3 regions of the Fictibacillus iocasae genome follow, and region 1 is predicted to be linked to each of the others. Evidence: riboswitches for the same ligand, from Rfam matches in the RefSeq annotation. Region 1 holds a riboswitch; each other region holds the start of a gene.
The links. Region 1 has a riboswitch for S-adenosylmethionine ahead of ACFQPF_RS00780 (PLP-dependent aspartate aminotransferase family protein). Riboswitches for the same ligand answer to the same signal wherever they lie in the genome.
Positions count from the first base shown of each region.

Region 2: another riboswitch for S-adenosylmethionine. It lies ahead of ACFQPF_RS18005 (LLM class flavin-dependent oxidoreductase); the one in region 1 lies ahead of ACFQPF_RS00780 (PLP-dependent aspartate aminotransferase family protein).
Region 3: another riboswitch for S-adenosylmethionine. It lies ahead of metK (methionine adenosyltransferase); the one in region 1 lies ahead of ACFQPF_RS00780 (PLP-dependent aspartate aminotransferase family protein).

Region 1 covers NZ_JBHTCP010000002.1:176,360-178,630, reverse strand. The annotation lists gene ACFQPF_RS00780 (PLP-dependent aspartate aminotransferase family protein) at 1-1,279, opposite strand, end outside; SAM riboswitch class I at 1,479-1,586, opposite strand; gene ACFQPF_RS00775 (general stress protein) at 1,876-2,271, opposite strand, start outside.
Region 2 covers NZ_JBHTCP010000052.1:137,415-139,685, forward strand. The annotation lists gene ACFQPF_RS18000 (class I SAM-dependent methyltransferase) at 58-663, opposite strand; SAM riboswitch class I at 842-945, shown strand; gene ACFQPF_RS18005 (LLM class flavin-dependent oxidoreductase) at 1,042-2,271, shown strand, end outside.
Region 3 covers NZ_JBHTCP010000051.1:64,390-66,660, forward strand. The annotation lists gene pckA (phosphoenolpyruvate carboxykinase (ATP)) at 1-447, opposite strand, end outside; SAM riboswitch class I at 721-832, shown strand; gene metK (methionine adenosyltransferase) at 984-2,189, shown strand.

The DNA of each region.
Region 1 (2,271 bases):
TCTGGATCGCACGATCAAGATCGTTCGTCAAATCTTTCACCGACTCAAGGCCGATGGAAAGCCTGATCAGTTCTTCTGTTACGCCCGTTGTCTTGAGTTCGTCGGCACCGAGCTGCTGATGTGTCGTTGACGCTGGATGGATGATCAATGATTTGGCATCACCGACGTTTGCGACATGCGACCAGAGCGCGATGTTATCGATGACTTTCTTGCCGGCTTCTCTACCGCCTTTTATCCCGAAGTTCACGATAGAGCCGAAGCCATTGCGCAAATATTTTTGTGCAAGAGAGTGAGCTCCATGCGTGGTAAGGCCTGGGTAGGACACCCAATCCACCGCAGGATGCTTCTCTAAATACCGTGCGACTTCAAGCGCATTTTTTGTATGCTTTTCTACACGAAGGTGCAGCGTTTCCAAGCCTTGCAATAAGAGAAACGCGTTTTGCGGGCTTAAGCATGCACCAAAGTCGCGCAGCAGCTGAACGCGCAATTTTGCGCTGTACGCCAATGTTCCGAAGTCTGTTGCATAACGGATGCCGTTATAGCTTTTATCCGGCTCCGTAAAGCCTGGAAACTTTTCGCTGTTCCAGTTAAAGCGGCCGCCATCAACGACCACGCCGCCTATCGCGGTGCCGTGTCCGCCGATCCATTTTGTCGCCGAATGTACGACGATATCGGCACCCCAGCTGAGCGGCTTGCAAAGGTAAGGTGTCGCGAATGTACTGTCGACGATGAGCGGAATTCCGTTTTCATGTGCGATATCCGCAACAGCTTCAATATCGAGGACATTCAAACTTGGATTGCCGATCACCTCACCGAATATGGCCTTCGTCTTTGGTGTGATGGCTGTGCGGAAATTTTCGGGATCCGACGCATCAACGAACCTTACATTGATTCCGTATTTAGGAAGCGTGATGGCAAACAAATTGTACGTGCCTCCATAAAGATTGGATGCTGCGACAATTTCGTCACCTGCGTGAGCGAGGTTGAAGATCGCAAGCGATATCGCCGCCATTCCGGAAGAGGTAGCAACCGCCGCTACTCCGTCTTCAAGAAGAGCGATTCGTTTCTCGAACACATCGACCGTCGGGTTGCCGATACGGGAATAAATGTTGCCAGGCTCATCGAGCGCAAATAAGCTTTGTGCGTGATCGGTATCATGAAACACATATGACGTTGTCTGGTAAATCGGAACCGCCCGTGAACCTGTCGTCGGATCGGGAGACTGTCCCCCATGCAAAAGCACCGTTTCAATATCATAGCTGTCAAAAGAATTAGCCACTATAATCTCTCCTTTTTATCATTTAAATTTTATTATCCCTATGCGAAAACTACGGATTAAAGTATAAGAAGCTCCTTTCCTTCTGTTTGTGTTTTTAAAATTCCGGAAGAATGTATACAAAGATGGTGTGTAACATGAGGTTTATGAAGAGGGCATATAAAAAACCCTCTTCATAAGAAGAGGGTTATGTAGAATCCTCCTCTTATCTTCCAGACTTGTGTCTGTAGGATGTAGCACCTTTTTAAACTGCTGTTTAAAGGTTGCCGGGCTTCATAGGGCCTATTCCCTCCGCCGCTCTGGATAAGAGTTGCTATTTAAATGTGTGGTGGTGATAAAAACATTTTATTGCTTGAAATGGATTATATGACAGCAACATTCAATCCGTCAACACATTTTCAGAAAATTATATTATTTCAAGCACACAGGCATGATCAAAATAGCTTAATAGCGGGAACTTTTAGCAGAAAAAAATATTTTCACCAATTGTGTGAGGGGTACGGTACTTCTCTCCACATTCCTTTAAATCACGCCGTTCGTAAAAATATGTACCGTACCCCCAAACCTTAATATTCACAAAAAAACCACACACTCGCCGTTCAGGCAGGTGTGTGGTTTTCGTCGACCATAACAATGATCTTCCCGTCGATCAATGCGGTTGTGTACTTTTCTGCTTCTTCTTCTGATAAGTCCTGCTCAAGCAGCACCTCTTTAAAATCTTTTTCATCATGTGTGAACATGGATGCAAATGGTCCTGCTGCGAGCAGCGGGCCGACACCCGGTACGCCTAATCCCGGGACTGCAATGCCTCCACCGATGCCTGCAAGAAAACCGGCAATCGTTCCATAGGTCGCGTTGTCTAAATCGTCCTCTACTACACGCTTTTCAATTACATGAGTCTGGTCAGCTATAGATGAGAGCGTATCATCATCTTTCGCTACTATCGAGATATGCTGGGATTCATACCCTCGATGTATCATTTCTTTAATGGCGCT
Region 2 (2,271 bases), on a different contig from region 1:
TGCAGGGTTAATATACCCGCATCATAATTTGTCAAACATAATAAATTGAATTTTCTGTTATTTAAGTGCTGTTACTGTAACGGCGTTAACAGGTTTCATCTCTTTTGTATGAACCGTAATGCTTTTGAACCCAGCCTGTTTTAAATATAACGAAATCAATTTACCGTTTTCTTCAGCGGTCACATCGTCTGCACCCTTTTCATGTGGCTGGAGCGTGATCGCGATGCTTCCGCCGTCCTTCAACCAGTTCTTCACGGTTTGTAAGTCGCCCACTGGATCTTTCCAGATGAAAATAGAATTGACAGAATAAGCCTTATCATATGTGCCTGAATTCTCGTTTGCGAGAGCCACAGCAAAATCGTAAAGCACCACGCGACCTTCTTTTACAAACTGCTCATTTCGCGATTCAGCGTGCTTTTTCATATCAGCCGAAATATCATAGCCGGTTACATGGCAAGTAGGGAATTTGCGGCAAATATACTCAATCCCCTTTCCAGGGCCATAGCCAATTTCAACGATGGATTCTCCATCCTGAATGTTTAGTAGGGAAGTCGTCCATTTATTCAGGCGTCTATTTTCGAACGCCATATAACGTCCTGTCAGCTTGCCGACCAGTCCAGTCGGCTTCTCAAACTTGCGAAAAATATACTTTCGGATACCCATAGCCACTAACCCCCATCATTATATTCTAATGCTTGTATACCCATAAACCACCACATTATAAAAGCTCTCTTACTAATAATGAGGCATTTAACAGATGATATAACAGAATTTTCGAATATTTAGGTTGACATATGCATCACTTACCTGTAACTTAATGAACAAAGTTTAATAGTTTCATTTCTTATCCAGAGAGGTAGAGGGACTGGCCCTATGAAACCTCGGCAGCAGGCTTGCAAAAGCACTGTGCCAATTCCAGCAAGCGTCAAGCTTGAAAGATAAGAAGAGCAGCTTCTGCAACATGTCATTTCACGCCTCTTCTTATTTTGTAGGAAGAGGCTTTTTGTATGGGCCATAATCACAAAATGATGGAGGCGTAAAATGGCAAAGCAGATCGTATTAAACGCGTTTGAAATGACGAGTGCAATGCACAACTCACACGGGTTATGGAAGCATTCAGAATCTAAAAGGCACAGAGGATATAAAGATTTAGCTTATTGGGTCAAGATGGCCAAGCTTCTTGAAAAAGGAAAGTTCGACGCTGTCTTTTTTGCAGACGTACTCGGTGTGTATGACACATACAAGCAAAGCAAAATACCATCCATAAAAGATGGCCTCCAAATTCCGGTGAATGACGGCGCGTTTGTCATACCGGTCATGGCAAGTGTGACGAAGCACCTGTCTTTCGCGATGACCGTGAGCACCACGTATGAACAGCCGTTTGGCAACGCGAGGCGCTTTTCTACCCTTGATCACTTAACAGACGGAAGAATCGCATGGAACGTGGTCACCTCCTATCTGCCAAATGCAGCACGCAATTTCGGTTTAAAAGACATGGTGAAGCACGACAAGCGCTATGAGATCGCCCATGAGTTTCTCGAAGTCTCTTACAAGCTGTGGCAGGCGAGCTGGGAAGACGGAGCGGTAGTGGAAGACAAAGAAAAAGGGATATTAGTAGATTCAACGAAAGTGCATGAAATTAATCATTCAGGAGAGCATTTCAGTGTGGAAGGACCGCACTTAAGCGAGCCGTCGCCGCAGCGCACGCCGGTTATTTATCAAGCGGGAACATCAGAGAAAGGCCGGGCGTTTGCTGCCCAGCATGCAGAATGCGTGTTTGTCGGCGGACCGACTGCCGAGAGAATCAGATTTTATGCGAATGATATTCGCCGCAAAGCCCAAGAGTATGGCCGGAACCCTGCTCATATTAAGGTGTTCTGCTTTCTTACCGTAATTGTGGCAGAAACATCTGAAGAAGCCGAAGCAAAATACGAGGAATACAACAAGCTGTGGAGCGCGGACGCGGCGAAAGCACAGTTCGGCGGTGCGAGTGGATATGACTTGGATGAGTATGCGAAGCAGGATCCAAGCCAGAGCTTCGAGTTCAAGAAAACGGAGCATGGCCATTATAAAGCAGCATCACTTACGAAGGACGCATCGAAAAAGCTGTCCATAAAAGAAGCGCTGGAACGGCTCGAGCATATTGACCGGAACGCGGTGATCGTAGGCAGCCCTGTAGCCGTGGCGGATCAAATACAGCAGCACTTTGAAGAATCGGGAGTGGATGGGTATAATCTCAACCATCTTGTGACACCGTCCTGTCTTGAGGTG
Region 3 (2,271 bases), on a different contig from region 1:
GGCTTTTGCTTCTTCCAAGTTGTTCGGTCTTACGAACATCTGGTGCGCGAATAAGTTATGCCATGCGTACTCGTTAATTACCTGGATAGGAAGGCGGTAAGCATGGTCTGCACCAGCGTAGCCTCTGAAAAGGAAGAGCTCTTCCTTATTTCCAAGATAAGCGAGCACCTTTTTGTAAAGGCTTTCAAATTTTTCGGAAGAAAAAGGTTTGTTCGTTTTTCCCCAATCGATCTTTGCTTTGCTGGATGTTTCTTCCACAATGAATTTATCTTCTGGAGAACGGCCTGTATATTTCCCGGTAGTCGCACGAAGCGCTCCTGTGGAAGTTAATAATCCTTCTTTACGGAGCAAAGCTTTTTCTACAAGAACAGGTACTGGCAGGTTCATATGTGTTTGCGGGCTGTTTACCAATTCATTCAAAGAATTCGTGGATTCTACAGTATTCATATAAGGCGATACCATCCTTTATCCTAAGTTTTTATCTTAATTAGTATAACACATTGATTTAAATAATGTATACTATTTTATCGTTTTTATCGTAAAAAGTTCTTAAAATAGGCAAGTTATTATTAAAAGGTTCTGTTAATTGAAAGAAACACCTAAAAGGAAAGACCGCTCTGTTTTGAAGAGCCTGCTATAGAAAGGAACGCGACTGAATTTACCAGATCGCAGCTGTTGACACTAGTGGTCAACTGCGCTATTATAATCTCCGAACGGCTACTCTTATTCCGAGTAGGTGGAGGGACAGGCCCTATGAAACCCAGCAACCTGCACTCAGAACTTCTGAGTGAGAAGGTGCTAACCTGCAAGGTGAATACCTTGAGAATAAGAGGTGAAGGCATGGAATGGAATCCTTTTCCCTCGCTTCTTAAACAGGGAAAGGTTTTTTTTATGCCCTAAATCAGTCAGCGGAATATATATGTTAGTTATATAGAGGAATAAAGTACCGTATCTATCTTTTTCAATTTAAGGGAGGACCTCAAGTGTCTAAAAAAGTAAGCCGCCGTTTATTCACATCCGAGTCTGTTACAGAAGGACATCCGGATAAAATTTGTGACCAGATCTCAGATGCTATTCTTGATGAGATTTTAACTCATGATCCTAATGCGCGTGTTGCGTGTGAAACGTCTGTAACAACAGGACTTGTTCTTGTTGCAGGTGAAATTACAACGTCTACGTATGTTGATATTCCTAAAGTTGTCCGTGAAACGGTGAAAGAAATCGGTTACGACCGTGCGAAATACGGATTTGACTCTGAAACATGTGCTGTTCTGACTTCTATCGACGAGCAGTCTGCTGACATCGCGATGGGTGTTGACCAGGCACTTGAAGCGCGTGAAGGTTCCATGACGGATGAGGAAATCGAAGCGATCGGAGCAGGCGACCAAGGTCTCATGTTCGGATATGCTTGCAACGAAACACCTGAGCTTATGCCGCTTCCGATCTCACTTGCTCACAAGCTTTCACGCCGTTTGACAGAAGTGCGCAAGAGCGAAGAGATTCCATACCTTCGTCCTGATGGGAAAACGCAGGTAACGGTTGAATACGATGAGAACGACAAGCCAGTGCGCATCGACACGATCGTTATCTCTACACAGCACCACCCTGAAAACACACTTGAAGAAATTCAAGCGGATGTTAAAGAAAAAGTAATCAAGCCAGTGGTTCCAGCTGAATTGATCGACGAGAACACAAAATACTTCATCAACCCAACTGGCCGCTTCGTAATCGGCGGACCTCAAGGTGATGCAGGCTTGACTGGCCGCAAGATCATCGTTGACACTTACGGCGGATACGCTCGCCATGGCGGCGGTGCATTCTCTGGTAAGGATGCAACAAAGGTTGACCGTTCTGCGGCATACGCGGCACGTTATGTTGCGAAGAACATCGTCGCATCAGGCCTTGCTGACAAAGTTGAAGTTCAGCTAGCTTACGCGATCGGCGTGGCTCAGCCAGTATCTATCGCTGTTAACACATTTGAAACAGGCAAAGTGGATGAAGAAGTTTTGGTTGAGCTTGTACGCAACAACTTTGACCTTCGTCCTGCAGGCATCATCAAGATGCTAGACCTTCGCCGCCCGATCTACAAGCAGACAGCTGCCTACGGCCACTTCGGACGTACAGACATCGAGCTTCCTTGGGAGCAGACAGACAAAGCAGCAGCGCTTAAAGAACAAGCGAACGCTTAATACTCATATGAAAAAGCCACGCGATTTTTTAAATCACGTGGCTTTTTTTATAGTCATGATGCTTTAAAATTGGCGCGCAAGC